Regions from separate parts of the Stenotrophomonas sp. YJH_SMC_131 genome, predicted to be linked through region 1. Evidence: predicted binding sites of a transcription regulator. Region 1 holds the regulator's gene; each other region holds the start of a gene.
What was found. The regulator HrcA, encoded in region 1, represses chaperone genes, less so after heat shock. The targets are predictions, from matches to a motif close to TTNGCACTCNNNNNNNNNGAGTGCNAA.
Positions count from the first base shown of each region.

Region 2: the regulator HrcA is predicted to act here: its motif matches at 6,102-6,128, upstream of AC5P56_RS01975 (co-chaperone GroES).
Region 3: the regulator HrcA is predicted to act here: its motif matches at 3,689-3,715, upstream of rpoH (RNA polymerase sigma factor RpoH).

Region 1 is NZ_JCAFRJ010000005.1:123,969-134,339, reverse strand. Features, by position in the region: gene AC5P56_RS12200 (MFS transporter) at 91-1,290, opposite strand; gene AC5P56_RS12195 (AraC family transcriptional regulator) at 1,363-2,160, shown strand; gene dnaJ (molecular chaperone DnaJ) at 2,221-3,345, opposite strand; gene dnaK (molecular chaperone DnaK) at 3,500-5,422, opposite strand; gene grpE (nucleotide exchange factor GrpE) at 5,605-6,120, opposite strand; gene hrcA (heat-inducible transcriptional repressor HrcA) at 6,184-7,248, opposite strand; gene recN (DNA repair protein RecN) at 7,364-9,025, shown strand; gene AC5P56_RS12165 (LysR family transcriptional regulator) at 9,136-10,053, opposite strand; gene AC5P56_RS12160 (SGNH/GDSL hydrolase family protein) at 10,151-10,371, shown strand, end outside.
Region 2 is NZ_JCAFRJ010000001.1:433,099-443,469, reverse strand. Features, by position in the region: gene AC5P56_RS02000 (sulfite reductase flavoprotein subunit alpha) at 1-89, opposite strand, end outside; gene AC5P56_RS01995 (TlpA family protein disulfide reductase) at 728-1,291, opposite strand; gene AC5P56_RS01990 (protein-disulfide reductase DsbD family protein) at 1,288-3,669, opposite strand; gene cutA (divalent-cation tolerance protein CutA) at 3,666-4,004, opposite strand; gene AC5P56_RS01980 (endonuclease) at 4,073-5,863, opposite strand; gene AC5P56_RS01975 (co-chaperone GroES) at 6,175-6,462, shown strand; gene groL (chaperonin GroEL) at 6,544-8,193, shown strand; gene AC5P56_RS01965 (DUF6445 family protein) at 8,328-8,939, shown strand; gene AC5P56_RS01960 (serine hydrolase domain-containing protein) at 9,032-10,195, opposite strand; gene AC5P56_RS01955 (retropepsin-like aspartic protease) at 10,263-10,371, opposite strand, start outside.
Region 3 is NZ_JCAFRJ010000001.1:470,352-480,722, forward strand. Features, by position in the region: gene purH (bifunctional phosphoribosylaminoimidazolecarboxamide formyltransferase/IMP cyclohydrolase) at 1-1,322, shown strand, start outside; gene purD (phosphoribosylamine--glycine ligase) at 1,384-2,667, shown strand; gene rpoH (RNA polymerase sigma factor RpoH) at 2,802-3,677, opposite strand; gene ung (uracil-DNA glycosylase) at 3,956-4,669, opposite strand; gene AC5P56_RS02165 (response regulator) at 4,666-5,508, opposite strand; gene ftsX (permease-like cell division protein FtsX) at 5,516-6,463, opposite strand; gene ftsE (cell division ATP-binding protein FtsE) at 6,467-7,153, opposite strand; gene rhlB (ATP-dependent RNA helicase RhlB) at 7,332-9,053, opposite strand; gene trxA (thioredoxin) at 9,562-9,891, shown strand; gene rho (transcription termination factor Rho) at 10,119-10,371, shown strand, end outside.

The DNA of each region.
Region 1 (10,371 bases):
AACCGGACCCACCCCGCCACACCAGGGATAGCGCGCTTCGGCTGTTGCCTCTGCAGGTGCAGGGCTGCAAGCCCTGCAAACCCAAGCCCCTCAGTGAGCAGCAGGCCGCGACGGTGGCAGCCACGCTGCGACGATACCGAGCAGCGGCAGGAACGCGGTCAGCTGATAGACGAATTCAATGCTGGTCCTGTCTGCCAGCATGCCCAGCACGGCCGCGCCAAGCCCGCCCATGCCGAATGCAAAGCCGAAGAACAGGCCGGACACCATGCCGATGCGGTGCGGCATCATCTCCTGCGCGTACACCACGATGGCCGAGAACGCCGAGGAGAGCACGAAGCCGATCAGCACTGCCAGCACTGTGGTCCATAGCAGATCGGCGTGCGGCAGCATCAGCGCGAACGGGGCCACGCCGAGGATCGAGGTCCAGATGATCGGCTTGCGGCCGATGCGGTCACCCAGCGGGCCGCCGAGGAAACCACCGGCGGCAGACGCCACCAGGAACGCGAACAGATGCAGTTGCGCCTGTGCCACCGGAATGCCGAAGTGGTGGATCAGGTAGAAGGTGAAGTAGCTGCCGATGCTGGCCATGTAGAAGTACTTGCTGAAGATCAGCACCAGCAGGATCGCCAGCACCTTGGCCACGGTGCGCGACGAATGCCGCGGGGCCATAGACGCGGTGCTGGCCGGACGCGGTGTGCCCAGGTGCAGTGCATACCAGCGGCCAACATAGGTCAGCAGCGCGATGCCGATCAGCGCGGCGCCGGCAAACCATGATGCGGCACGCTGGCCATACGGCACGATCACGGCCGCAGCGATCAACGGCCCCAGCGCGGTACCGAAGTTGCCACCCACCTGGAACACCGACTGCGCGAAGCCATGGCGACCGCCCGAGGCCAGCCGGGCGATGCGCGAGGCCTCCGGGTGGAAGATCGCCGAACCGATGCCGACCATGGCCGCAGCCATCAGCACCACCGCGTAGTTCGGCGCAAAGCCGAGCAGCAGCATGCCGCACAGGGTCGAGGCCATGCCGATCGGCAGCGAGTACGGTGCCAGGCGGCGGTCGGTGGCCATGCCGATCAACGGCTGGAAGATCGACGCGGTGAGCTGGTAGGTCAGCGTGATCAGGCCGATCTGGGTGAAGCTGAGGTTGAAGCCGCCCTTGATCACCGGATAGATGGCCAGGATCAGCGACTGCATCATGTCGTTGACGACATGCGAGGTGGAGATGGCGGCCAGCACGCCGGGAGCCACCGGGCGTGAGGTCGTTGCGGGAGAAGCCAGGGTCGACATGGACACAGTCAGGTTGGGGGCGAGCCACGCATGCTACGGTGGGGCCCCACTCCCTTCTGCCGCGTTCGGGTCATGGCCTATCGCAAAAAGGACACTCCCTGCCCAATCCGCGAGACCGCGCCGTGGAACGAAGTGCCTGTACACCGCCCGGTGACCAGCCGCGCCCGGCACTACCCGCCCGGTACCCACATCGCGCCACACCGGCATCGCCGTCACCAACTGGTCTTCGCCATGTCCGGCCTGATGGTGGTGCGCGCGGACGGTGGCCGCTGGGTCGTGCCCTCCACCCGCGCGATCTGGGTTCCGGCCGGCATGGTGCATGCGGTGGACTGCATCGCCGAGGTGCACATGCGCAGCCTGTACGTGGAACCGGACTTTGCACCGCAACTGCCGGATGGGGCGTTCGCAGTACAGGTGGCGCCGCTGCTGCGCGAACTACTGCTGGCGGCCAGCCTGATCGAGTCCGCGCACGTGGACGACAGCCGCGACGGTCGCGTGGTGCGCCTGCTGCTGGACGAGCTGCACCGCATGGACGTGCTGCCGCTGCACCTGCCCTCGCCCACCGACCCGCGCCTGCAGAGGATCTGCCAGCACATCCAGAAGCATCCCGCCGACGACGCCACGCTGCAGGACTGGGCCCAGGCCCTGCAGGTGGACGTGAAGACCATCCAGCGCCATTTCGCCGGCGAACTGGGCATGACCTTCGGGCAGTGGCGGCAGCAGGCGCGCCTGCTGGCCGCCCTGGAGCGGCTGGCAGTCGGCGACAAGGTCATCGATGTGGCGCTGGCGATGGGCTACGACAGCCCCAGCGCGTTCACCAGCATGTTCAAACGCCAACTGGGGCAGACGCCCGCGGCGTTTTTCCGCTGATCGCAAACGAAAACGCCGGGCATGGCCCGGCGCTACCGCTCAACGCTTCGGTTGAAAAACTCAGGACGTCATCCGGTCCCAGAAGCCCTTCACGCCATCCATGAACGTCGCCGACTTCGGCGAATGCTTGCGTGCTTCCTCGCCGACAAAGGTGGCTTCGAACTGCTCCAGCAGCTTGCGCTGTTCGTTGGTGAGGTTGACCGGGGTCTCCACCACCACGCGGCAGTACAGGTCGCCCTCGCTGCGGCTGCGCACCGAACGCACGCCCTTGCCGCGCAGGCGGAACAGCTTGCCGGTCTGGGTCTCGGCCGGGATGCGGATTTCCGCTTCGCCGCCGAGGGTCGCCACGCGTACGGTGTCGCCCAGCGCTGCCTGCGAGATGCGGATCGGCACTTCGCAGTGCAGGTCGTCGCCATCGCGCTGGAAGATCGCATGCTCGCGCACGCGCACTTCCACGTACAGGTCACCCGGCGGCGTACCGGCCGGACCGGCCTCACCTTCACCCTGCAGTCGGATGCGGTCGCCGGTATCGACGCCCGCCGGCACCTTCACCGACAGCACCTTGTCTTCCTCGACACGGCCGTTGCCGTGGCAGGTCTTGCAGGGCTTGGCGATGATCTGGCCACGGCCGCCGCAGTTGTGGCAGGCCTGCTGCATGGCGAAGATGCCGCGCTGGATGCGCACCTGGCCGCGGCCATGGCACACATTGCAGGTTTCGACCTTGCCGTCTTCGGAGCCACTGCCATCGCAGTCGCCGCACTCGGCCAGGGTCGGGATCTCGATGCGGCGCTCAACGCCGCGTACCGCTTCTTCCAGGTCCAGCTCCATCACGTAGCCGATGTCGGCGCCGCGACGGGCCTGGCGCGGCCCACCGCCGCCCCCGCCAAAAATGTTGCCGAAGATATCGCCGAAGATATCGTTCATGTCCGGGCCGCCCGGACCACCACCGCCCATGCCGTGCTCGAACGCGGCGTGGCCGTGGCTGTCGTACATGCGGCGCTTGTTGCCATCGGACAGCACTTCGTAGGCTTCCTTGCACTCCTTGAAGGAGGCTTCGGCCGCCGCATCACCCGGGTTGCGGTCCGGGTGGAACTTCATCGCACAGCGACGGTAGGCCTTCTTCAGCTCGTCGTCGGTGGCGGTGCGGGCAACGCCCAGCACTTCGTAGTAATCGCGCTTGCTCATATGGTGAATCTGGTTCCGGAAAGTCGGGATTCGTCAAAGCGGAAGAGCGGAACCAGGTCCGCTCTTGCGTCGGGCGCCCCGACACGCCGGTGGGCGGTCAGGACCCTGATGCGACAACGGGACGCTGATGGCCAGCGTCCCGTGTCGGTCCGGATCAGGACTTCTTGTCGTCCTTGACTTCGGTGAACTCGGCGTCGACCACGTCGTCCTGCGCCTTGCCGGCGTTGCCGGCGTCGGCACCCGGGGCACCGCCCTGGTCGGCCGAAGCAGCGGCGAACAGCGACTGGCCGGCTTCCTCCAGCACCTTCGACTTGGCTTCGATCTGTGCCTTGTCGTCACCCTTCATCGCGGTTTCCAGGTCGGCCAGGGCCGCCTCGACCTTGCCGATGACATCGCCGCCGACCTTGCTGCCGTGCTCGGTGATGGCACTGCGGGTGCCGTGGATCAGGGCATCGGCCTGGTTGCGGGCCTGCACCAGCTCCTGGAACTTCTTGTCTTCTTCGCGGTTGGCTTCCGCGTCGGCGACCATGCGTGCGATCTCTTCCTCGGACAGGCCCGAACCGGCCTTGATCTCGACCTTCTGTTCCTTGTTGGTCTTCTTGTCCTTTGCCGACACGTGCAGGATGCCGTTGGCGTCGATGTCGAAGGACACTTCCACCTGCGGCAGGCCACGCGGGGCCGGCTCGATGCCGGACAGGTCGAACTTGGCCAGCGACTTGTTGAAGCGGGCCTGCTCGCGCTCACCCTGCAGCACGTGCACGGTCACGGCCGACTGGTTGTCCTCGGCGGTGGAGAACACCTGCGAGGCCTTGGTCGGGATGGTGGTGTTCTTCTCGATGATCTTGGTGAACACGCCGCCCATGGTTTCGATACCCAGCGACAGCGGGGTCACGTCCAGCAGCAGCACGTCCTTGACGTCGCCGCCCAGCACGCCGCCCTGGATCGCAGCGCCCAGTGCCACGGCTTCGTCCGGGTTGACGTCCTTGCGCGGTTCCTTGCCGAAGAACTCGGTCACCGCCTGCTGCACCTTCGGCATGCGGGTCTGGCCACCGACCAGGATCACTTCGCTGATGTCGCTCGAACGCAGGCCGGCATCGTTCAGGGCGACGCGGCACGGCTCGATCGACTTCTTGATCAGGTCTTCCACCAGCGCTTCCAGCTTGGCGCGGGTCAGCTTGATGTTCAGGTGCTTCGGACCCGAGGCGTCAGCGGTGACGTACGGCAGGTTCACTTCGGTCTGCTGGGCGCTGGACAGCTCGATCTTGGCGCGCTCGGCAGCGTCCTTCAGGCGCTGCAGGGCCAGCGGATCCTTGCGCAGGTCGATGCCCTGATCCTTGTTGAATTCTTCAACCAGGTACTCGATGACGCGGTTGTCGAAGTCTTCGCCGCCCAGGAAGGTGTCGCCGTTGGTGGCCAGCACTTCGAACTGCTTCTCGCCGTCAACGTTGGCGATCTCGATCACCGAGACGTCGAAGGTGCCGCCGCCCAGGTCGTACACCACGATCTTGCGATCCTTGTTGTCGCCCTTGTCCAGGCCATACGCCAGCGCGGCCGCGGTCGGCTCGTTGATGATGCGCTTGACGTCCAGGCCGGCGATGCGGCCGGCGTCCTTGGTCGCCTGGCGCTGGCTGTCGTTGAAGTAGGCCGGCACGGTGATGACCGCTTCGGTGACCTTCTCACCGAGGAAGTCCTCGGCGGTCTTCTTCATCTTTTCCAGCACCTTGGCCGAGATTTCCTGCGGCGCCATCTTCTTGCCGTCGCTGGTGGCCACCCAGGCATCGCCGTTGTCATGGGCCAGGATGCTGTACGGGACGTGGGCGATGTCCTTCTGCACTTCGGCGTCGGTGAACTTGCGGCCGATCAGGCGCTTCACCGCGTAGAAGGTGTTCTTCGGGTTGGTGACGGCCTGGCGCTTGGCCGAGGCGCCCACCAGGACTTCGCCGTCCTTGGTGTAGGCGACGATCGACGGGGTGGTGCGATCGCCTTCCGAATTCTCGATGACGCGGGCCTTGCCGCCGTCCATGATCGCCACGCACGAGTTGGTGGTGCCGAGGTCGATACCAATGATCTTGCCCATGGGGGAGACTCCTGAGGATGCTTGTTGGGGTCAGTCCAGCCGTTCGGCCGGTGGATGAATACGATGTGGGGGAGGCTCGTGGAACATTCAAGCCATCTCCCGAACGCTGTGTTTCCGGTCGCCCGGCGCGTTCAGCGTCGGGCCGGGTGACGGGACATTCCCGCCTTCCGGCCCTGGAGGGGTCAGTCGGCGGCCACCACCACCAGCGCCGGCCGCAGCAGGCGCTCGTTGAGCAGGTAACCCTTCTGGAACACGGTCACCACGCTGCCCGGGGCGGCGTCTGGGGCCGGCACCTGGCTGATGGCCTGGTGGTGTTCCGGGTTGAACGGCTGGCCGATCGGGTCCAGCAGGACCAGGCCGTTGTCGGCGGCAACCTTCAGCAGCTGCTTGTAGGTCAGCTCCAGGCCCTCGCGCAGCGGATGCGGGTCATCGCCGGCCGCCTTCAAGCCGGCATCCAGGCTGTCGAACACCGGCAGCAGCTCGCCCAGCAGCTTCTCGTTGGCGAACTTGCGGGCCTGCTCGATGTCACGGGCAACGCGCTTGCGCTGGTTCTCGAGGTCGGCGCGCTCACGCAGCGCATCGGCCTTGATCTGCTCGACCTCGGCGCGCAGGCGCTCCACTTCGTCGTTGACGCCGGCGGCGGCGGCCGCATCGGCGGCAGTCTGCTGGGATTCGATATCTGGATGTTCGTGGTTCATGTCTGGGTCCCTGGCGGTCAGTCTCCGCCTCCACCCACCCTAGTGTGGGCGGGATGCTGCGTTTCAAGCGTCGGATGTTCCGGGAGTGCGCCCGGCTGGCGAAAACGCCGCGCCGAGTACATCGGCAGTGGCCTGGACCAGCGGGATCATCCGGTCGTAGGCCATCCGCTTGGGGCCGATCACGCCCAGCACGCCCAGCACCTGGCCATTGGCCGTGTAAGGGGCAGTGACCAGCGAGACGCCCTGCAGCGGCATCATCCCGGTCTCCTCACCGATGAAGATGCGCACCCCCGGGGCCTGGATGGTGCGCTCCAGCAGCTGCAGGATCTCGCGCTTGCTGGAGAACAGCTCGAACAGCTCGCGCAGCCGCTCCAGGTCGGACAGGTCCTGCACCCCCATCAGGCGGGTCTGCCCGGCCACCAGCATGTCATCGGCCGCCGGCTGCAGGGCCTGCTCGGCCAGCTCGATGCTGTGCGCCAGCAGCTGCTCCAGCTCCGAACGGGCATCACGCAGTTCCAGCAGCAGGCGGGTGCGGATCTCGGCCATCGGCAGGCCGGCGAAATGCGCGTTGAGGTAGTTGGCGACCTGTTCCAGCTGGCCCGGCGCGAACTCCTGGCGGGTCTCGATGACCCGGTTCTGCACCTCGTTGTCGGCGAACACCAGGATCGCCAGCACCCGGCGCCCGTCCAGCGCCACGAAATCGATCTGGCGGAACGCGAACTGCTCGCGCCGCGGGGCGCTGACCACGCCGACGAAGTGGCTCATCGCCGACAGCAGCTCCGAGGCGCTGCCAAGCAGGGCCTGGGTGCTGCCGCCGCTGGCCAGTTCCTGGCGCAGCCGGGCCAGCTCGCCTTCGCCCGGCGGCTGCATCTGCAGCAGGCTGTCGACGAACACCCGGTAGCCATGTGCGGTCGGGACGCGCCCGGCCGAGGTGTGCGGCGAGGCCAGCAGCCCCAGGTCTTCCAGGTCACCCAGGATGTTGCGGATGGTGGCCGGACTGACCTCCAGCCCGGCCACGCGCGCCAGCGTCTGCGAGCCGACCGGCTCACCGTCCTGGATGTAACGCGCGATCAGCGTGCGCAGCAGATGGCGCGCACGCGGGGCAAGCTGGTCGGGAGAACCGTGCATGGAATCAACCTGTGAGACACGGACACTAGATAATGGCGGCGGATCACCTTGGCAAGTCATTGGACCTCCCGCGCCCGCGTGCTAGCGTTGCGCGGCTGCTGACACCCCCTTACCCATGCTCAGACATCTTTCGATCAAGGATTTCGCCGTCGTCCGCGCCACCGAACTGGAGTTCGGGCCAGGCATGACCGTGGTTTCAGGCGAGACCGGCGCCGGCAAGTCACTGATGGTCGACGCGCTGGGCTTCCTGTCCGGCCTGCGCGCCGACAGCGGCGTGGTCCGCCACGGCGCCGCGCGCGCCGAGCTGTCGGCCGAGTTCGCGCTGGACCAGCTGCAGGCCGCGCGCCAGTGGCTGGCCGACAACGAGCTGGACGACGAGGAGCAGTGCCAGCTGCGCCGCGTGATCCGTGCCGATGGCGGCTCGCGGGCCTGGATCAACGGCCGCCCGGTGACCCTGGCCCAGCTGGCCGACCTGGCCTCGCTGCTGGTGGAGATCCACGGCCAGCACGAGCAGCAGGCCCTGCTGGCACGCCCATCACAGCTGGCCCTGCTGGATGCCTATGCCGGCAACGAGGACGAGCGCCGCCAGGTGCGCCGCGCCGCTGCGGCCTGGCAGGCCCTGGTCGATGAATCACTGGCGCTGTCGCAGCAGGGCGACGTCAGTGACCGGATCGGCTTCCTGGAGCACCAGCTGCGCGAACTGGACCGCGAGGATCTGGAACCCGAATCGATTGCCGCACTCGGTGCCAGCCACCGTCGCCAGGCCCACGCCAGCGCCCTGCTGAGTGCCTGCCAGGCGGCCAGCAACCAGCTCAACGGCGACGACGGCAGTTCCGCGCTGGACCTGCTGCAGCAGGTGCGCCACGAGCTGTCGCGCCTGATCGAGCACGACCCGCGCCTGGGCGAGGTGGACGGGCTGATCGAGAACGCCTCGATCCAGCTGCACGAAGCCCTGTCGCTGCTGGACCGCGTGCATGACGACCTCGACGCCGACCCGGAACAGTTCGAGGAGAACGAGCGTCGCCTCGGCCGCCTGCACGACCTGGCCCGCAAACACCGCGTGCCGATGGACGAACTGGGCGCGCAGCGCGAGCGCATGCACGCCGAAGTGGAACAGCTGCGTGGGGCTGACGAACGCCTGCAGCGCCTCGCCGGCGAGATCGACAAGGCCGCTGCGGCCTGGCGCGTGCAGGCCGGGCTGCTGACCGCCAGCCGCCGCGCCGCCGCTGCCGAGCTGTCGGCCACCACCACCGGCATCATCGCCGAGCTGGGCATGGGCGGCGGCCAGTTCCTGATCGAGCTGGAACCGCAGGACGCCGGCAAGCCCGACCCGCAGGGTGCCGAGCGCGTGGAATTCCTGGTGGCGGCCAATGCCGGGCAGCCACCGCGTGCCCTGCGCAAGGTGGCCTCGGGTGGCGAACTGTCGCGCATCTCGCTGGCCATCGAAGTGGCCGCGCTGGACCTGGATGCAGTGCCGACCATGGTGTTCGACGAAGTCGACTCCGGCATCGGTGGCGCGGTGGCGGACATCGTCGGCCAGAAGCTGCGCGCCCTTGGCGAGAAGCGCCAGGTGCTGTGCGTGACCCACCTGCCGCAGGTCGCCTCCAAGGGCCATGCCCATTACCGGGTCAGCAAGGCCCCGGTGGAAGGCATGACCCAGAGCGCAGTGGAAAAGCTGGACAGCAAGGCGCGCGAGGAAGAACTGGCGCGCATGCTCGGCGGCGTGGAAGTGAGCAAGGAAGCGCGCGCCGCCGCACGCAAGCTGCTGCAGGTGTAACGCCGGCCGAGCCGAGCATTGGCTCGGCTTCCGCACGGTAGTGCCGGCCGCTGGCCGGCACCCCGATGCGGGTGGATGAAGATCATGAGGTTGCCGGCCAGCGGCCGGCACTACCCCTGTGGCTGCGTCAGATCGACGTTCTCCACCAGGAAATCAAGAAACGCGCGCACCCGCAGCGGCAGGTAGCCGCCCTGCCCCAGGAACACCGCGTGCACCTCTTCCAGGTCACCGGGATTGGCGTCCTCCAGCACCGGCAGCAAGCGCCCGGCGGCAATGTCCTGCTGCACCTGGAATGCTGCCAGCCGCGCCATGCCCAGCCCACCCAGCACCAGCTGGCGCAGCGCATCGCCGTTGCTGGCGCGCGCGTTGCCACTGGGCAGCAGCATGCGTTCGCGCCCGTCCTGCAGCAACGGCCAGCCCTGCATCGCGCGCGCATGGCCGATATCCAGCCGGTTGTGCGACTGCAGCTCCTCGGCAGTGCGTGGCAGCCCGTGCCGCTGCGCGTAGGCCGGTGCAGCCACGATCATCATCCGCGTCGCACCCAGCCGCCGCGCCACCAGGCTGGAGCTCTTCAGTGGACCGGCCCGCACCGCCACGTCGGTGCGCTGCTCAAGCAGGTCGATCACCTCGTCATTGAGGGTCAGGTCCACGCCTACCTGCGGGTTGCGTTCGAGGAATGCCGGCAGCAGCGGCAGCAGGAAATGCTGGCCGAACGGCACGTTGGAGTTTACCCGCAGCCGTCCGCGCGGCTCGGCATGGGCACTGGCACAGCGCTCGGCCTCCTCCAGGTCGGCCAGCACGCGCAGGCCGCGCTCGTAGAACGCGCAGCCTTCCGGGGTCAGCTGCAGCTGGCGGGTGGAGCGTTGCAGCAGGCGCGTACCCAGCCGCTGCTCCAGCCGGGCCACCAGCTTGCTCACTGCTGACGGCGTCATGTCCAGGGTGCGTGCGGCGGCGGAGAAGCCACCGGTCTCGATCACCCGCACGAACACTTCCAGTTCGCCGGATCGGTTGATGTCGGGTCGCGCCATGGCGATGAATCCAGTTCACAGATGATTGTCCATACTCAGTCTAGTTCACAGATGACCCCGGAATCACCATGGCGTTCCCTCCCACCTGGATTGCCCGATGAACCGCTTGAGCCAGCTCACCGCCACCGCCCTGCTCGCCCTGTCCGGCGTCGCCAGTGCCGCATCCGCCCCGCACTGGGTCGCCAGCTGGCAGGCCAGCCCGCAACCGGTCTGGGACGCGGATTTCCTGTTCCCGACCCTGGTTCCGGCCACGCTGCAGGACCAGACCTTCCGCCAGACCGCGCGCATCAGCCTGGGCGGGTCCCGGCTGCGGGTGCG
Region 2 (10,371 bases), on a different contig from region 1:
ATGGCGCCGCTGAGGCCCATCAGGGCCAGGACGGCACCGGCGGTAATGCCCAGCAGCCAATGCAGTTGGAACAGGACGTTCTTGAACATCGAAGGAGAGGGGCCCGGGAGGCTGCCGCCCGCATCCTGCGCAACAGCAAATGAGAATTAGTCGCGGAATTCTCCGTGGCGCCCTGCCTGCGGTCAAGCAGGGGTTGCCGGCCGGGCTGCGCCCGGCACCCGCGGTAGTGCCGGCCTGGCCGGCAACCTCAGAAGCAACAGCCGAAGCAACAGCGGGTTTCCTGTGAGGAAGCGGGGCGGGTCCGGTTGCGGGGGACGGCGCAAGTACGTCCCTGTAGCCTTGGCCGCGGCATCCATGCCGCGGACACCCCCTCAACCGGACCCACCCCGCCTTCGACAGTTTCCTGCGATCTGTCGGAACGACGTTCTGCTTTGGTGGGTGCCGACCGTTGGTCGGCACGGGGTCTGATTCCGTTCTGAATATCGATATCTGACAGATGTGTCGACCAAGGTCGACACCTACCAACAGCCGCCGGAATCTGTCGAAGGTGGGGCGGTGTGGCTGTGCAGGACCGTTGGCGCCATGGATGGCGCCATCGAGCCCCCACGGACGGGTTTACGGCGTGTCCTGCACGGCCACAGCGCCCCGCCATCCCACGGAAAGCCCGCTTTGGCTGTTGCCGTTGCATTGAGCAGGGTGCAGGGCTGCAAGCCCTGCAAAAACACCCTCACTTCACCCAGCCGTCGATCTCGCCGTGGGCGAACGGCCCCAGCTTTGCCTTCACCCGCCGTCCCTGTGCATCGAACAGCACGCTGTAGGGCAGCAGGCCCTGCGTATTGCCCAGCTGCACGCTGGCATCGCGTGGCCCCGGCGTCTCGACCACGATCGGGTAGTCCACCGGCACCCGCAGCAGGAAAGCGCGCACGTCGTCCGGAGCATCCAGCGCAATGCCCAGCACCTGCACACCGTTGTCGCCCTGGGCTTCGGCGAAGCGGGCCAGTTCGGGCATCTCTTCCACGCAGGGCGCACACCAGCTGGCCCAGACATTGATCAGCAGCGGCCGGCCGGCGAAGCGGGCGCGCAGGTCCAGCGGCTGTTCCGCCAGGTCCGGCAGGATCAGCGCCGGCAAGGGATCACCCACCTGCAGGGCAGGCTTCACGGCCGTCGCTGTGGAAGCCGTCGTTGGCGCGGCCGGTGCAGACGGGCCGGGTGAGAATCGATGCCCGGCCCACAGGCCGAGGCCGGCGGCCAGCACCGCTGTCCACAGCAGCGCTGGCCGTTGCCACTTCATCGTGCGGTGCGCAGCAGCGCTTCCTCGACCACCGCCTGGGTCAACAGGGTCGGCAGCACGGTCGGCGGCGCCCCCGGGCCGTACACCACGTACAGCGGCACGCCCACGGCCTTGTGCTCTTCAAGGAACGTGGTGATCTGCGGGTCGACGTTGGTGTAGTCACCGCGCATGTACACCGCGTTGGTGCGCTTGAGCAGTTCCTTGAACTCCGGCCGCGACAGCACGGCACGTTCATTGGCCTTGCAGCTCACGCACCAGTCGGCAGTCATGTTGACGAACACCACGCGGTTGTCCGCACGCAGGCGGTCCAGCAACTGCGGCGAATACTCGACCACGTTCTCGCTGGCGGCCTGTGCGGCCCGCGCCGGTGGTGCCAGCTGGGTCACGCCCCAGGCAGGAACCAGCGCGCCGATCGCCAGCAGCACGCCGAGCAGGGTCACCGCACGCGAGCCGGTCCAGCGATTGCGCTCGAACAGCCACAGGCCGAAGGCGAACAGCAGCAGGCCACCCAGCACCAGTGCCATGCCGTCCACGCCGCGCTGTTTGCCCAGCACCCACAGCAGCCACAGCGCGGTGGCATACATCGGGAAGGCCAGCACGTGCTTGAGCGTTTCCATCCACGGGCCGGGCTTGGGCAGGCGGCGTGCCAGCGCCGGCACGAAGCCGATCAGCAGGAACGGCAGCGCCAGGCCCAGGCCGAGGAACAGGAATACGGTCATCGCCTTCAGCGGCGGGGCAATGAACGCGTAGGCGATCGCCCCGCCCATGAACGGGCCGACGCAGGCGCTGCCGACCAGGCAGGCCAACGCACCGGTGAAGAAATCGCCGGCCGGCCCGCTGCGGCTGGCCAGCGACTGGCCGAGGTTGCCGATGCCACCGCCGAGGGTAAACACGCCGGACAGGCTCAGGCCCACCGCGAACATGATGTAGGCCAGCGCCGCCACCACGCCCGGGTGCTGCAGCTGGAAGCCGATGCCGACGGCGTTGCCGATCGCGCGCAGGCCCACCATCAGCGCGCCGATCACCGCGAACGCGACCAGCACGCCCAGCGTGTACCAGAGGGCATGGCTGCGTGCCCGCTCAGGGCTTTCGCCACTCTGCGCCAGGCTCAGCACCTTCAGCGACAGGATCGGCAGCACGCAGGGCATCAGGTTCAGCACCAGGCCACCGGCCAGCGCCAGCAGCAGCACCCACACGAACGAACGGTCCGGGTTCGGGGTTGTCGCCGGTGGGCGCGTGCGCAGTGCGTTGCCATCGCGCGCGTCGGCGGCGAACTCATTGCGCGCACCCTCACTGCCGCTGGCGGCGGGAGTGGCAATGCCGTCGTTGGGGACGGTCGGCAGCAGGCGCAACGGTGCGCCGTTGGCGGATTCACGTGGCACGCCGGCGGCGGGCAGCGGGCTGATCACCTCGTTGCGCGCTGGCGCCTGGTCAATGCTGGCGGACAGCTTGCCAGCGGGAATCGACAGCTTCACCCGGCGGGTCATCGGCGGGTAGCAGATGCCATCGGTCTGGCAGCCCTGGAAGGTCACCACCAAGGTGCTGTCGACGGCATCAGTGACAGTGCGGCGCAGCGGCAGCGGCACTTCCACCTGGTTGAAGTAGACCGAGACATCGCCGAAGTGCTCGTCGCGATGCGATTGCGCGGCCGGCCAGCGCGGCTTGCCGGCCAGCACGCCGGCGCTGCCTTCCAGCTTCAGCGAGGTGCGGTCGCGATACAGGTAATAGCCGGGCGCTGGGCTGAAGCGCAGCAGCAGGGTGTTGCCGTCACTGGCGATGGCATCGAAGCCGAACGCCTGTTCCGACGGCAGCGGCAGGGCCTGGCTGTTGTTGGCCGCGCCCGGCAGGCGCAGGCCACCGCTGTTGCCGGCACCGGCCAGCGGGTTGTTGAACGGGTTGGCCGCACCGGCACGCGCGGCAGGCACCGCCGCCGCCGCACCGGCGCCCGGCAGGGTGACCTGCACCACGCGCTTCTGCGGCGGGTAGCAGACACCGGCATCGGCGCAGCCCTGGTAACGCACTTCCAGGCTGATGGTGCCGGCAGCCTCGGACGGCGTGCCGGGCAGGGTGGCCTGCAGGCGCTCGCGATAGGTCTCGACTTCGCCGAAGAAATCGTCGTGGTGCTTGTCGCCCTTGGGCATCTGCAGCGCGCCGGCATTGAAGGCCGGGTCGGCCTTGACGCTGGTGCGGTGGCGATAAAGGTAATAGCCCGGTGCGATCTTGAACTGCAGTTGCACCTGGCCCCGTTCGGGGGCACTGGCGGTCAGCGCGAACGCCTGGTCCACCGGCAGCAGGTCCTTCTCATCCAGCGCGAAGGCCGGCAGCGAGAGCCACAACAGGGCGCACAAGGCGGCGCCGCGCGCAAACAGAGTCTTCAATCAGTGTCCTCCCGGGTCTGTGCCCGGATCCAGTCCAGATACGCCGGCAGGCCGGCCCGGGTTTCGACCGCGATGCACTCCGGGAGTTCATACGGATGCAGTGCGACGATCCGGGCAATTGCGTCATCGACGCGGCTCGCGGTGGTTTTCACCAGCAGCTGCAGTTCGGCGTCGGTGGTCACCTCCCCCTGCCAGCGGTAGGTCGACTGCGCGCCATCGAGGCGGGTCACGCATGCCGCCAGGCGCTCGCCGACCAGCGCGTGCGCGATGCGCTCGGCACTGGCCCGGTCCGGGCAGGTGGTCAACAGCAGCAGGACGGGATCGACGGTCGACATGACCGCCGAGTATAGGGCCGCCGCCGGGTCAGGGCCGGGCGGCGGCAGTGGACCGCTGCGTTGCGCGGTCAGTTGGCCAGCTGGCAGGTGGCCGGCTTGGCCGAGGTGAACAGGGCCGGGGTTGCCCACTCGGGGTGGTCGATGAACGGGTTGCGGTTGCCCTGGAAGCTGTAGATCACGTCATTGCGCGCACGCTCGGCATCATCCGGCGGATCGGACAGGTGCCAGTCGATCAGCGTGGACAGCAGGCCCATGTAGGCCGGCGAACTGCTGGTCTTGACGATTTTGCTGCGGTCGTCGGTCAGCTCCAGGTCCGGCTCGGACTGGCCGGTGGCCGCATCCTTGCCGCCCTCGTAACGGATCGCCATGTACATCACCGCACGCGCCATGTCGCCCTTGCGCTTGCCCCACACCTCGAAGGTGCCGGTGTTGCCGTCCGGCGTGCGCACCCAGTTGGAGTTGCCCGGATAGCCGCCGCTGCCGCCGCCCTGGCCGTTGTTGGCCTCGGTGGCGCGCTCGCCGCAGTTGGCGTCGCACTTGCCGAACGGCTTGTTGCCACGGTCGGCGTTCCACTGCGCGTCGGTCAGGTACAGCATGTGGGTGTCGGTATACGGCGCGTACGGCAGGCCCTTGTCACCGGTGGTGGTGGCAAAGCCCAGCGAGTTCGGCCAGGTGTGCTCGCGGTTGTACTTCAGGCCACTGCCACTGCCGGCGCGATCGGTCACCTTGGCGTAGCTGTGGTTGCGATATGCATCGAGGATCCTGCCGGAATTGTTCGGATCCTCGTCGGCGATTTCCAGAATGGTCCAGGTACTGGTGCCCGAGCCGCTGTAAGGGTAGGCGGTGTGGCCCTTGATGGTGGCATGCAGCGAGCAGCGCAGCTGGCTGGGGCTGCTGGTGTTGACCTTGGAGTAATAGCCGGCCGGCACGCCCGGGTTGCCCGGGTCCGGATTGCCGCCGGTGCTGGCCACGGTGAAGGCGATGCGGCTGTCGGCGGCCGGGTGCGCGCCCTGCAGGTCGGTGATGCGCGCGGCGCGGATGTCGAAGCGGCAGGCCTCACCGGCCACCAGCGCAGTGTTGGTGGACAGCTTCACGCTGCGGCCGCTGGCCGGGAAGGTCAACGGCACGCTGCCGGAGGTGCCGCAGCTCAGGGCGAAGGCGCCACTGGCCAGGTTCACCGTCTCGCTGAACACCACTTCCAGGTCGGCGGCGGCCGGGAAGGTGCTGCTGCCCTGCGCCGGGGTGGTGGTGGAGACCGACGGCGGTGTGTTCGGGCCCGGGGTTCCGCCGCCACTGAAGGTCTGGCCGTTGTTGCAGCTGCCGAAGGTCTGCCTGGCCGACTCGGCCCAGGTGAAGTGGGTGTACTGGCTGCCGCTGCCGGTCAGCTGCAGCGAGGTGCCCGCGGCCGTGCTGTTGGTCTCGGCCACCGGGATGTTCTGGCTGGTCATGCCGGCGGCAGGGCCACCGGAGGCGGTGATGGCGCCCTCGTAGCTGAGGAACTGGACCACCTTGCCGCTGGCATCGACCAGGGCGATGCCGTCGTTGGGGCCGTTCTGGATGCCGTTGGTCGGGTAGTTGACCACGGCGATGGTCGCGCTGCCGCAGCCGGCGGCGGTGCCGGCCGGGACCGGGTTGTTGGCGTAGACCGCGGCCGCCGAAGGATTGCTGCCGTTGTAGAGGTAGAGGCGGTAGCCGGACAGGTCCTCGCCGGCGGTGGCGACCACTTCGATGGCTTCGCCGACGTCACCGGCGGCGGTGCTGTCGTCGTAGTGCAGTTCGTTGATGAAAACCTCGGCCTGGGCCGGCGCGGCGGCCAGTGCCAGCAGGCAGGCGGCGGCAAGCGGGGACAGCAATCGCATCGACTACTCCTTGTGATTGGGAATGCCTGACCGAGCCTAAGGCCGATCCAGTGACACTTTGTCGTAAATGAACGTCAGATATCTGACAGTGCGACGCTTGTCACCGAAATTGTCCAAGCCCGACGCCTTGGCCGAGGCGCGCGGGCGGAAAAATTTTTTCATTCCGCCCTTGAAAGGGGGCGGCGGGGCTCCATCTCTGCCCTGCTCCCGACGTTGTCGGGTTTCTTCACGTGCGGTTCTGGCACTCGCCTGGGGTGAGTGCTAACATCGCCGGACTTTTTTAGACCAATCAATCACTTAAGAGGTCTCCTATGAGCATCAAGCCGCTGCACGACCGCGTTGTGGTCAAGCCGATCGAAGCCGACGAAATCTCCGCCGGTGGCATCGTCATCCCCGACTCGGCCAAGGAAAAGTCCACCAAGGGTGAGGTCGTGGCCGTCGGCCCCGGCAAGCCGCTGGACAACGGCAACGTGCGCGCGCCGTCGCTGAAGGTCGGCGACAAGGTCATCTACGGCCAGTACGCCGGCAGCTCGTACAAGAGCGAAGGCGTCGAATACAAGGTCCTGCGCGAAGACGACGTGCTCGCCGTCATCGGCTGAGCCCCGGCGCGACCTGTTTCAACCTGATCCCAAACTCCCAGCCGCCGGGCATCGTCCGGCGCTACCAATGAGGTAAATGCAATGGCTGCCAAGGATATTCGTTTCGGTGAAGACGCCCGTTCGCGCATGGTGCGCGGCGTCAACGTTCTCGCCAATGCCGTCAAGGCCACCCTGGGCCCGAAGGGCCGCAACGTCGTGCTGGAAAAGAGCTTCGGCGCGCCGACCATCACCAAGGACGGCGTCTCCGTCGCCAAGGAGATCGAACTGGCTGACAAGTTCGAGAACATGGGCGCGCAGATGGTGAAGGAAGTTGCTTCGCGCACCAACGACGATGCCGGCGACGGCACCACCACCGCCACCGTGCTGGCCCAGGCCCTGATCCGCGAAGGCGCCAAGGCCGTTGCCGCCGGCATGAACCCGATGGACCTCAAGCGCGGTATCGACAAGGCCGTCTCGGCCGCCGTCGCCGAGCTGAAGAACATCTCCAAGCCGACCGCCGACGACAAGGCGATCGCCCAGGTCGGTACCATCTCGGCCAACTCGGACGAGTCGATCGGCCAGATCATCGCTGACGCGATGAAGGAAGTCGGCAAGGAAGGCGTCATCACCGTTGAAGAAGGCTCGGGCCTGGACAACGAGCTGGACGTGGTCAAGGGCATGCAGTTCGACCGCGGCTACCTGTCGCCGTACTTCATCAACAACCAGCAGTCGCAGACCGCTGACCTGGATGACCCGTTCATCCTGCTGCACGACAAGAAGATCTCCAACGTCCGTGACCTGCTGCCGGTGCTGGAAGGCGTCGCCAAGGCCGGCAAGCCGCTGCTGATCGTGGCCGAGGAAGTTGAAGGCGAAGCGCTGGCCACCCTGGTGGTCAACACCATCCGTGGCATCGTCAAGGTCGTGGCCGTCAAGGCCCCGGGCTTCGGCGACCGTCGCAAGGCGATGCTGGAAGACATGGCCGTGCTGACCGGCGGCACCGTGATCTCCGAAGAAGTCGGCCTGTCGCTGGAGAAGGCCACCATCAAGGACCTGGGCCGCGCCAAGAAGGTGCAGGTCTCCAAGGAGAACACCACCATCATCGACGGCGTCGGCGACAAGGCCAACGTTGATGCACGCGTGGCGCAGATCAAGACCCAGATCCAGGACACCTCCTCGGATTACGACCGCGAGAAGCTGCAGGAACGCGTGGCCAAGCTGGCCGGCGGTGTTGCCGTGATCAAGGTCGGCGCCTCGACCGAAATCGAAATGAAGGAAAAGAAGGATCGCGTCGACGACGCCCTGCACGCGACCCGTGCGGCCGTTGAAGAAGGCGTGGTTCCGGGCGGCGGCGTTGCCCTAGTCCGCGCGATCACCGCGCTGGCCGGCCTGAAGGGCGCCAACGAAGACCAGAACCACGGCATCCAGATCGCCCTGCGCGCGATGGAAGCCCCGCTGCGCGAGATCGTGGCCAACGCCGGTGACGAGCCGTCGGTCATCATCAACAAGGTCAAGGAAGGCACCGGCAGCTTCGGTTACAACGCCGCCACCGGCGAGTTCGGCGACATGCTGCAGTTCGGCATCCTGGACCCGACCAAGGTGACCCGTTCGGCGCTGCAGAACGCCGCCTCGATCGCTGGCCTGATGATCACCACCGAAGCCATGGTTGCCGAAGCTCCGAAGAAGGACGAGCCGGCCATGGGTGGCGCCGGTGGCATGGGCGGCATGGGTGGCATGGGCGGCATGGACTTCTAAGTCCACGTCCCCCGGGCGGTCGTTGCCGACCCTGGTCGGCACGCCCTCCCGATGCAAGGAAGAACCCCGCCGCAAGGCGGGGTTTTTCGTTGCCCGGTTGCCGCCGCAGCAGCGCATCGCTACGCTCGGTGGCCATGCCTACCTCCTTCATCGTCGTCGACGACTTCCTTTCTCCTGCCGATGCGCAGGGGCTGCGCCAGGCGGCGCTGGGCCTGACCTATCCGGTGCAGGAGGGTGCATTCCCCGGCCGCAATTCGCAGCAGCGGCTGGAACTGGATGGGCTGTCCGGCGCGGTCTCGCGGCTGGTCAACGAACCGCTGCGGCCGGTCAACCCACTGCAGTCGCATGGCAAGTTCCGCCTTACCCTGGCCGGTGACACCGGCCGCGCCAAGGTGCACGCCGATCACTCGCACTGGTCGGGCATCCTCTACCTGAGTGCACCGGAGCACTGCGAGGGCGGCACCGAGTTCTTCCGCCACCGCCGTACCGGCACCGAGCGCATGGCCCTGGATGCAGCGGAGCTGGCCGCATTGGGCTATGCCAACGGCGGCGACATGCATCGTGACATCATCGAGCGCGACAGCAACGACGACAGCCAGTGGGAAATGACCATGCGCATCCCGATGCGTTTCAACCGGCTGGTGCTGCTGCGGCCCTGGTTCTGGCATACCGCCGGGCCAGCGTTCGGCGACCGCCCGGAGAATGGCCGGCTGGTGTACCTGATGTTCTTCGAGCAGGCGCGCTGAGCGGAGCAGGCATCCACGCGTGAGGTGGATCCACACGCCATGCATGGTTGCTCCCATCCCTCCGCACTCCCCGCCCAGGGATCATCGCGCCTTCATTCGACGAAGGCCTTCGCCGCGCCGTATTCCCACTGCCATGGCACGCCGGTATCACCCAGCACGAACGCCACCAGTGCCGGGAAGGTGGCCTCGGCCCGTACATCGTTGCCCAGGATCACCACGCAGCGTTTGTGCCGCTCGATGCACACCAGGGTGTTGCCGACCGCATCGTCGTGGCCGCCCTTGTAGAAGCCTGCACCCTGGGGGCCACGGAAGGTCACCACGCCCAGGCCCGCGGCCAGATCCCGGTGCTGCTGCGCAACGGGCAGCTCCGGCTGCAGCGTTGGGAACTGGCTGGCGGTGGTGATCGGCAGCTGCGGCCGCACCAGTTCCCTGCGCATTGCCGCAGACAGCCCATCGCCGCGCACATAACCGGCGGCGAAGTGGGCCATGTCGGTGATGGTGGTATCCATCGATCCTGCCGCCCGCACACGGCTGCGTTGATCGTGCGGCTCTGTATTGCCTTCGACGGTCCAGCCATCGGCCAGGTTGCCGGCGAAATCCGCGCGCCACGACATGCTGGTGCGCGCCATGCCGAAGCGATCGAACACGCGCTGCTGCATCAACGCACCCACATCCTCGCCCAGTCGCCCACGTTCGATCACGAACTGCAGCAGGATCAGGCCCTCGCCGGAATAGCCGTAGCGGCTGCCGGGCTCGAAGTGGAACTTCAACCGGCCATCCGGTTCGAGAAAGCCGAAGTTGGCAAAGCCGCTGGCGTGATTCAGCAGCTTTCGGGGCGTGAGCCGGCGCCAGCGTGCATCACTCGCCAGCACGCTGTAGTCGGCGTACTTTTTCGGTTCGGGCGGGTAGTCTGGCAGCGGCACGTCCAGAGCTGTGGCGATGCTGGCATCCAGATCGATCACCCCGTCCTGCGCCAGCTGTGCGACCAGGTGGCCGAAGGCCATCTTGGTGAGCGATGCGGCATACATCACGGTGTCGGTGCGCAGCGGCTCGCCTGCGGCGTTGCGTTCACCGTAGGCGGCCACATGCACCACCTTGCCGTCATCGATCACCGCCAGCGCCATCCCGCGCGCATGGGCCGCCTGCATCAGCCGCCGTGCTTCGGCATCGATGCGAGTGGGCGAGGGCACGGGTGGCGGCGCGGCCAGTACCGCCAGCGGGAGCAGCGTCAGCAACATCAGGGTGGCACGGCACATGCGTGGAACTCCTGGTGGGGCGCACGGTGATGCTACGCCGGGCTGCCGCTGGCGTCATCGCCAGATGTCAGCCGGCCTGCGGCCGGCGCAGGCAGATCCGCGCCGCGCCGGCACCGATGTCCACCTGGCCGCCGCGCATTGCATCGGCACCGAGGATCAGCGCCGGCCGGCCCTCC
Region 3 (10,371 bases), on a different contig from region 1:
ACGCAGTGATGGCCGAGCACGGTATCGGTGCCATCGACCTGCTGGTGCTGAACCTGTACCCGTTCGAATCGGTCACCGCCCAGGCCGACTGCACCCTGGCCGACGCGGTCGAGAACATCGACATCGGCGGCCCGGCCATGCTGCGCTCGGCGGCCAAGAACTTCGCCCGCGTGGCGGTGGCCACCGATCCGTCGCAGTACGCCGAGCTGCTGGCCTCGCTGGAGGCCAACAACGGCCAGCTGACGGCGGCCACCCGCTTCGCATTCTCGGTGGCCGCGTTCAACCGCGTCGCCCAGTACGATGCGGCGATCAGCAACTACCTGTCGGCGGTCACCGCCACTGACGCCGCCGTGCCGGCCCGTGCCGAGTACCCGGCGCAGATGAACTCCACCTTCGTGAAGGTGATGGACCTGCGCTATGGCGAGAACCCGCACCAGAGCGGCGCGTTCTACCGCGACCTGTACCCGGTGCCGGGCACGCTGGCCACCTTCCAGCAGCTGCAGGGCAAGGAGCTGAGCTACAACAACCTGGCCGACGCCGATGCGGCGTGGGAATGCGTGCGCCAGTTCGATGCGCCGGCCTGCGTCATCGTCAAGCACGCCAACCCGTGCGGCGTGGCCGTCGGTGCCGGCAACGGCGATGCCTACGAGCTGGCCTACGCCACCGACCCGACCAGCGCCTTCGGCGGCATCATCGCCTTCAACAAGCCGCTGGATGCCGCCACCGCCAAGGTGATCCTCGACCGCCAGTTCGTCGAAGTGCTGATCGCCCCGGACTACGAGCCGGCCGCGCTGGAGTACGCGCAGAAGAAGGCCAACGTGCGCGTACTGCGCATCCCGCACGGCGACGGCCTGAACAACTTCGACAGCAAGCGCGTCGGCTCGGGCCTGCTGCTGCAGTCCTCGGACAACCGCGGCATGACCCGCGACGAACTGAAGGTGGTCAGCAGGCTGGCGCCGACCGACAAGCAGTTCACCGACCTGCTGTTTGCCTGGAAGGTCGCCAAGTTCGTGAAGTCCAACGCGATCGTCTATGCCAAGGACAACCGCACCATCGGTGTCGGTGCCGGCCAGATGAGCCGCGTGTACTCGGCCCGCATCGCCGGCATCAAGGCCGCCGATGCGAACCTGGTGGTCGAGGGCTCGGTGATGGCCTCCGACGCTTTCTTCCCGTTCCGCGATGGCATCGATGCCGCTGCAGCCGCCGGCATCAAGGCGGTCATCCAGCCGGGCGGTTCGATGCGCGATGCCGAAGTGATCGCCGCCGCCGACGAACATGGCCTGGCCATGGTGTTCACCGGCGTGCGCCACTTCCGCCACTGATCCGCATCACCAAGCCGGGCCCTGCCCGGCTTTTCTCTTCCGTACCCGAGAACCCTGTCCCATGAAGATCCTCGTCATCGGCTCTGGCGGCCGCGAACACGCCCTGGCATGGAAGCTGGCCCAGTCCTCCCGTGTCACCGAAGTGATCGTGGCGCCCGGCAACGCCGGTACCGCCAGCGAAGACACGTGCCGCAACGTGGCAGTCAAGGTGACCGATATCGACGGCCTGCTGGCGTTGGCCCAGGCCGAAGGCGTAGCGCTGACCGTGGTCGGCCCGGAAGTACCGCTGGTGGCCGGCGTGGTCGACCGCTTCCGCGCCGCCGGCCTGCGCATCTTCGGGCCAACCGCCGCCGCCGCGCAGCTGGAAGGCAGCAAGGCCTACGCCAAGGACTTCCTGGCGCGCCACAACATCCCCACCGCGTACTACGCCGTGCACAGCGACGTGGACGCCGCGCTGGCGTATGTGCGCGAGAAGGGCGCACCGATCGTGGTCAAGGCCGATGGCCTGGCCGCCGGCAAGGGCGTGATCGTGGCGATGAGCCTGACCGAGGCCGAGGACGCGGTGCGTGACATGCTGTCCGGCAACGCGTTTGGCGATGCCGGTGCGCGCGTGGTCATCGAGGAATTCCTCGACGGTGAGGAAGCCAGCTTCATTTCGATGGTGGACGGCGTGCATGCGCTGCCGATGGCCACCTCGCAGGACCACAAGCGCGTCGGCGACGGCGACACCGGCCCGAATACCGGCGGCATGGGCGCCTATTCGCCGGCCCCGGTGGTGACGCCGGAGGTGCATGCACGGGTGATGCGCGAGGTGGTGAACCCCACCGTGCAGGGCATGATCGCCGACGGCATCCCGTTCACCGGTTTCCTCTACGCCGGCCTGATGATCGATGCCAGCGGCGCACCGAAGGTGATCGAATTCAACGTGCGCTTTGGCGACCCGGAAACCCAGCCAGTGATGCTGCGCCTGCAGTCGGACCTGGTCGAGCTGGTGGAAGCGGCTATCGATGGCCGCCTGGATGAGGTCGAAGCGCAGTGGGACGCGCGCCCGTCGCTGGGCGTGGTGCTGGCGGCCAGGCCGTACCCGGAAGCGCCGATCACCGGTGACGTGATTTCCGGCCTGGACGACGTGCCGGCCAGTGCCAAGGTGTTCCATGCCGGTACGGCATTGGATGCGCAGGGCCACGTGGTCAGTGCGGGCGGTCGCGTGCTGTGCGTGGCCGCACTGGGCGACAGCGTGCGCGACGCGCAGGCCAATGCCTATGCCGGCGTGGCCAAGGTGAGCTGGGCCAACGCGTTCCACCGCAACGACATTGGCTGGCGCGCGATCGCACGCGAAGAGTGACGACCGCGCCGCAGCCACGCAGGGCGTGGCTCTACTGACATTGGTAGATCCACGCCATGCATGGATGAGAACGCCACCGAAAAGAAAAGGCCCGGCAATGCCGGGCCTTTTCATTGCTTCAACACCGTCCCGCCTTACGCGGTGAACAGCGCCTTCATCTTCTTCAGCGCGTTCGCTTCAACCTGGCGGATGCGCTCGGCCGACACGCCGTACTCGTCGGCCAGTTCCTGCAGCGTCACCTTGCTGTCCGCGTCCAGCCAGCGGCGGCGGATGATGTCGCGCGAACGCGCATCCAGTTCCGCCAGGCCTTCGCGCAGCAACTGCATCTGGTTGTCTTCGCTGTCGGCACGTTCGTAGGCCATCGACGGGTCTTCGTCGTCGGCGACCAGGAACGCGGCCGGCGACGGCGGCGCGTGCTCGTTGTCCTCGTCGGTCGGCGCATCGAACCCGATATCGCGACCCGACAGGCGCGACTCCATTTCCATGACCTCGCGCTCGGACACGTTCAGGTCCTTGGCCACCGCGCTCACTTCCGCCGCGTTCATCCAGCCCAGGCGCGTCTTCGACTTGCGCAGGTTGAAGAACAGCTTGCGCTGCGCCTTGGTGGTGGCGACCTTCACGATGCGCCAGTTCTTCAGGATGAACTCGTGCATCTCGGCACGGATCCAGTGCACCGCGAAGGAGACCAGGCGCACGCCCATGTCCGGGTCGAAGCGCTTGACCGCCTTCATCAGGCCGATGTTGCCTTCCTGGATCAGGTCGCCCAGGGCAAGGCCGTAGCCGTTGTAGCCGCGGGCGACGTGCACCACGAAGCGCAGGTGCGAATGCACCAGCTCGCGGGCAGCGTCCAGATCGTTGCCGTCGCGGAAGCGACGGGCCAGGTCCTGTTCGTCATCGACCGACAGCACCGGGATCTGGTGCACGGCACCGATGTAGGCGTCCAGCGAACCGAGCGCACTGGGAATCGGGAGATTGTTTGCCACAAGGGCAGTAGAGGTGTTCTGGCTCATAGGCACCCATCTTAGCAGTCCGGGATTTGGACTGCTAAAGGAGGAAAAAGTTCCAGCATCCCATTGATGCAACACTGGTCCCAAACAGAGCCCTACCGTAGCGCGATTTGATGACAGTGGCGAGCATGCTTTTCGGGATTCACAATCCCTTGGAATTCAAGCAATTACCTGCCGTAAAGCGGCCGATTCCGGTCAAGCGGAGCTGAACGGGCCGTTCTGAAGGCCCATTCAGGCCCGGGAACGTTGCCCGGTGTTCAGGCCCAGCGGCCCGCCGGCCCTCAGAGTGCCGAGCGCGGCGGCAGCGACCAGTCGATCGGGGCCTGGCCGCGGCGCTGCAGGTACTCGTTGGCCATCGAGAAATGACGACAGCCGAGGAAGCCCCGATGGGCCGAAAGCGGCGACGGATGCGGCGACTTCAGCACGCGATGGCGGCGGGTGTCGATCACCTTGCCCTTCTGCTGCGCATAGGCGCCCCAGAGCATGAACACCAGCCCTTCGCGCTCGCGGTTGAGCACATCCACCACGTGGTCGGTGAAGCCTTCCCAGCCACGACCCTGGTGCGCACCGGCCTTGCCCTCTTCCACCGTCAGTACCGCATTGAGCAGCAGCACGCCACGCTGCGCCCACGGAATCAGGCAGCCGTGGTCCGGACGCGGGATACCGAGATCGCTCTCGATCTCCTTGTAGATGTTCAGCAGCGACGGCGGCACCGGCACGCCCGGCGGCACCGAGAAACTCAGGCCATGTGCCTGGCCGCGACCGTGGTACGGGTCCTGCCCGAGGATCACCACCTTCACCTGCTCGAACGGCGTGGCGTCGAACGCGGCGAAGATCTGCGGGCCGGGCGGGAACACCGCCGCGCCACTGGCCTTGCGCTGGCGCAGGAAGCTGGACAGCTCGCGCATCTGCGGCTGCAACAGGTAATCGCCGACATGCTGCTTCCAGCTCGGTTCCAGCTGGATCGTCGGGGTGTCGGCTACTTCATCCATCATCGCAACAGAGGTCCATCGTTCAATCGGGCCAGCCTCAGCTGGAACAGCACCTTGGTGACCAGCAGCCGTTCTTCGATCGGCTTGAGCACCAGGTCGTTGGCACCGGACTGCAGCAGCCCGGTCTGGTTGTGCGGGTTGCCATCGCCGGTCATCACCAGCACCGGCAGGCGGCGCTTGCCGTAGCCGAAATCCACGCGCACGCGCTGCACCACGTCGCGACCGCTCAGTTCGCCCTTCAGGGTGACGTCGGTCAGCACCAGGTCGATGCGGTGGCGACTGCGGCCCAGCGACTCGGCGGTGAGCAGGGTGAACGCTTCTTCGGCGCTGACCACGTGCAGCACGTTCAACTGCTGGCGTTCCAGCATGCGCTTGGTGGCCTCGGCCACCACGCGGCTGTCCTCGATATAGAGGATGGTGGCGCCGGGGATGGTCTGCGGCTGCACGTAGCCGCGGATGAAGGTCGCCAGTGCTTCATGGCCGAGCGATTTGTCGAAATAGTCGGTGACGTACTCGGTGAAGCGGCGCTGCTCCAGGTGCTGCTGGGCATCGCCGGAGACCACGATCACCGGCACATAGGCCTGGCCGGCCGCTTCGCGCACCATCCGCGCCAGCGCCAGGCCGTCGCCATCGCGCAGGGTCAGCGAGGTCGTCACCAGGTCCACCGGCCCCTGTGCCAGCGCCTGCTGTGCGTCCTCGATGCTGTCGCAGCCGATCACCTCCACGCCCGGCAGGTCACGCTGCAGGACGTCGGCGATCAGCTTGCGCACCAGCTTCGAGCCATCGACCACCATCACCCGCGTCGCGGGCCCTTCAAGGTGTTTCAGCGCTTGCGGTTGCATGCCGGTCTCAGGTGTCGGTCGGGCGGGTCTGGCGGAGGAAGTGGCCGGTGACCAGCCAGGCGCCCAGCCAACCCAGCAGCAGCGTGCCGAGCAGGACCAGGCCGCCGTGCAGCAGGTCCAGGCCGTGCAGCACGAACGGGCTGCCGTAGCTGCGCGAGAGTTCGGCCAGCGGCATGCGCAGGGCGGCACCCGCAGCGCCGATCAGGGCCAGCGCCACCGCGCCGGCGCCCAGCCCGTACCACGCGCCCAGGTACAGGAACGGGCGGCGGATGAAGCCATCGCTGGCGCCGAGCAGCTGCAGCACGCCGATCTCTTCGCGGCGGGCCTGGATGTCCAGGCGCACCGTGTTGCCGACCACCAGCGCGGCACCTGCGCCGAGCAGGACCGACAGCACCTGCACCAGCCGCGCACCGAAGGCAAGCCAGGCATCCAGTCGCTGGCGCCACAGCGCGTCGTGCTGCACCAGATCGGCCTCGGGCAGGCTTTCCAGCGCGCGCGCCAGGCGTGCGTCGTCCTTGCCCTGGCCGGGAGTGATCACCAGCAGCGAAGGCAGCGGATTGTCGTTGAGTGCGTCGATCGCCTCACCCAGGCCGGCATCGCGCAGTTCCTGCAGGCCCTGCTCGGGCGTGCGCACGTTCACTTCGGCCACGTCGTCGCGGTCGCGCAGCTGGCCGGCCATGCGCAGCGCGCCGGGTGCATCGACGTTGCCCTTCAGGAACACGTTGATGTCGCGCGACTGCTGCACGCTGCCGGCGAACTGCTTGAGGTTGTCCAGCGCGATCGACAGGCCCAGCGGCAGCGCCAGCGCCAGCGCCATGACCATCACCGTCAGCAGGGTCGCCCATGGCTTGCGGCAGGCGCGGCCCAGGCTGAACACCACGCTGTGCACGTGGTGCTGGAACCAGACGCCCACGCGCGAGGGGGCGGCGGCTTCGCTGTTTTCGTTCTTCGCCATCGGTTACTCCGCCAGGTCCTGCGGCGAGATGTCATCCACCAGCCGGCCATGGTCGAGGATCAGCACGCGCTTGCGCATGCGGCGCAGCAGCGGCAGGTCGTGGCTGACCACCAGCACGCTGGTGCCGCGCGAGGGCAGCTCGGCGAACAGGGCCATGATCTCCGCCGCCAGGGTCGGGTCGAGGTTGCCGGTCGGCTCATCGGCCACCAGCAGCTTGGGCTCGCCGACGATGGCGCGGGCGATGCCCACGCGCTGCTGCTCGCCGGCCGACAGCTGCGAGGGCAGCGCCTTCTCGCGATGGCCCAGGCCCATCCGCTCCAGCACCGAGCGCACGCGCTTGCTGATGTCGCCACGGCGGGTGCCGCGCAGGATCAGCGGCAGCGCCACGTTCTCGGCGATCGAGCGGTCCATCAGCAGCCGGTGGTCCTGGTAGACCGCGCCCACCGCGCGTCGGTGGCGGGGCACGTCGCCGCCGCGCACCTTCAGCAGGTTGCGCTCGTCGAACACCACCGCGCCGCGGCTGGGCCGCTCGTCGAGGTGGATCAACTTGAGCAGGGTGCTCTTGCCCGCACCGGAATGGCCGGTGACGAACAGCATCTCGCCCGGCGCGACCTCGAAGCTGACATCGATCAGCGCCTCGTGGCCACCGGCGTACTGTTTGCTGACATTGTCGAAGCGCAGGACACTCATGCCCCGATTATGCAGGAGCGGCGCGACCTCGTGGAGACGGTCGCGCGATAGGTAGTGCCGGCCGCTGGCCGGCAGCTGTGTGGGTTGCCTGCCAGGGTGGGTGCCGACCGTTGGTCGGCACACCGGTCAAGGTCACCCGACCAACGGTCGGGGGCTACCTGCTGATCGGCAGCGCCGATCAGCTGCCCGACAGCATCCGGCGGATCTTGCGGCCGATGCGGGTCAGGAACGAATCGCCGCTGTCGGCCGCCGTGCGCACCGGCTTGGCCACCACCTGCACCGGGGTCACCGGGCTGGCGCCGTTGCCGGCGTTGGCCTGCACGCCCTCGCCACCCTCGACCGGACGGCCGTGGCGACGACGACGGCGCTTGCGCGGCTTGCGCTCGCCATCCACGGCACCTTCCGGCGCGCCCTCGGCGCGGGGCGGGCGCGGCGGACGCGGAGCCTGGGCGACAGCGGCTTCAGCACCTTCGGCCGGGGCAGCTGCAACCTGCTCGCCTTCCACGCGCGGCTTGCGCGGGCCACGCGAACGGCGCTCGCCGCTGCGCTCACCGTCGCGACGCTCGCCACGGCCACCGCCGGAGCGGCCCCCACTGCGACCACCACCACGGCGCTCTTCTTCAGCGGCGCGGGCTTCGCGCGCTTCACGGAAGATCTGGCCGACGCTCTCGTTCTCCTCACCTTCCTCGCCAGCAGCCGGGGCCGGACGTTCCGGGCGCGGCAGCGGCGTCAACAGTTCCTTGGTGACCGGCTCGGACGGGATCTTCTGCTCGATGTAGGCCTCGATGTCCGGCAGGCCCATCGCGTAGCGTTCGCAGGCGAAGCTGATCGCATCACCCTCTTCGCCCAGGCGCGCGGTACGACCGATGCGGTGCACGTAGTCTTCGGCGTCGAACGGCAGGTCGTAGTTGTAGACGTACTTGATGCCGTCGATGTGCAGGCCACGCGCGGCCACGTCGGTGGCCACCAGGATTTCCAGCTGGCCCTTCTGGAAGCGGTTGAGCAGGCTCTCACGCTTCTTCTGCGGCACGTCGCCGGACAGCACGCCGACGCGGTAGCCGGCCTTTTCCAGCGAGCGGGCGACGCGCTCGACGAACACCTTGGTATTGACGAACACCATGGTGCGCGCGCCTTCACTGCGCGACAGCAGGCCCAGCAGCAGCGGGATCTTCTCGTCGTCGGCCGGGAAATAGATGCGCTGGCGCACGCGCGCAGCGGTGATGGTCTCGGCTTCGACCACCAGCTTCTGCGGCTCGTTCATGTGCTCGTAGGCCAGCTCCAGCACGCGATGGCTGAGGGTGGCACTGAACAGCAGGGTCTGGCGGATGATGCGTTCCGGCATGCGGCGCAGCAGGAAGCGGATGTCCTTGATGAAGCCCAGATCGAACATGCGATCGGCTTCGTCCAGCACGCAGATCTCGCAGGCGTGCAGCGAAACCACCTTGTGCTGCTTGACGTAGTCGATCAGGCGACCCGGGGTGGCGATGATCACGTCCACGCCCTGCTGCAGCAGCTCACGCTGCTTGTCGTAATCCACGCCACCGTAGACCAGCGCGAAACGCAGGCCCAGGTCGGAACCGAACTTCACCGCATCCTTGTGGATCTGGATGGCCAGTTCGCGGGTCGGGGCAAGGATCAGCGCACGCGGATCCTCCGGCTTGCGGTCGGCCAGCGCCGGGCGGGTCAGCAGGCGGTTCACGACAGCGACCAGGAAGGCCAGGGTCTTGCCGGTGCCGGTCTGGGCCTGGCCGGCAACATCACCGCCGGGCAGCGCGACCGGCAGGGTCAGCGCCTGGATCGGGGTGCAGCGGGTGAATCCGGCTCCTTCAAGGCCGGCCTGCAGGGCCGGATGCAGCTCGAAGGAGGAGAAGGTCAAATCGGTCAGCGGTTTGTCGCTCATGAGTCCGTCTTGGTATGGCCGCCGGCCCGTGGGGCGGCTGGCACTTCATCGTCTAGGGGCACCGTCGCAAACTGCGGCCCCTGCGGCGGGTTGGCAGGCTGGGACCACCGGTCCGCGCGCCGCACAATGCCCCAGTTTACCGCACTCGGGCAGGCAAACCGGAATGCGGCGTCTCATGGCGTCCAGAGACGCCACCTTCACCCAGCCACACCGGACTTGAACGGCCTGCCCGGGTTCGCTGGTGTCGCCCACTGCCAGCCCCATGTACAGGAAGACAGTGAAATCCGACACATACCGGCCATCGAAGCGATCACGATACGCTGGGTTCCAACCGGCGCCTGTCCCTGCCCTGCGATAGGGGTACACTGCCGGCCGTGAGCGTCCAGGCATCCCGCCGAACGCACCGCGGCAGTGCGCCGCGAGGCAACGACGAGGGTCGCGCCACCGGGCATGGCCCAGTTCACCCACCTCCGGCATGGCCGGGTGCAATCCAAGACGAGAAACCAAGATGAGCGACAAGGTTGTACATGTCGGCGACGCCGACTTCGATAGCGCAGTGCTGAATTCCAAGGAACCGGTGCTGGTCGATTTCTGGGCCGAGTGGTGTGGCCCCTGCAAGATGATCGCCCCGGCGCTGGACGAACTGGCCGATGCCTACCAGGGCCGCGCCAAGATCGCCAAGGTCAACGTCGACCACAACCGCGCACTGGCCGCCAAGTACCACGTGCGTTCGATTCCGTACCTGGTCGTGTTCAAGGACGGCGAGAAGGTCGGCGAGCAGATCGGTGCGGTGGGCAAGGCCCAGCTGGCCGGCCTGCTGGACAAGGCCCTGGCCTGATCCTGCTGTTCCCGGCAGCCGCTGCCCGCGGCTGCCGGCGGGCGCCCCGCGTCCATCATGAATGCTGTTCCCGGCGACCCTTGCATGCCGCCGCAGGCCGATGATAGTGTCGGCATATCCGGCCGCGCTCGCGTGCCGCACCCTCTGGACGCAGTTTCTTCCAGACCCATTCCCAACGTTCGCCGCCCCAGCCGGGCGCTCGCACCTTCAAGCGAGGAATAACGCTCTTGTCCGATAACACTTCCGAAACCGGCAGCGCCGATGCGCCCGCCGAAAAGCGCGTGCGCAAGCCCCGCGTGAGCAAGGCCGCCGCCCCGGCAGCCGCCGAAACCAGTGCCGCTCCGGCGCAACCGACCCTGCCGCTGGCAGCCGCGCCCGAAGCGCCGGCACCGGCTGCAGCCGCCCCCGCGCCGAGCGCGCCTGCCACTGAAGCCCCCGCCTCCGGCGGCGGTGAGGGTGGCGAAGGCCGCGAATCCGGAC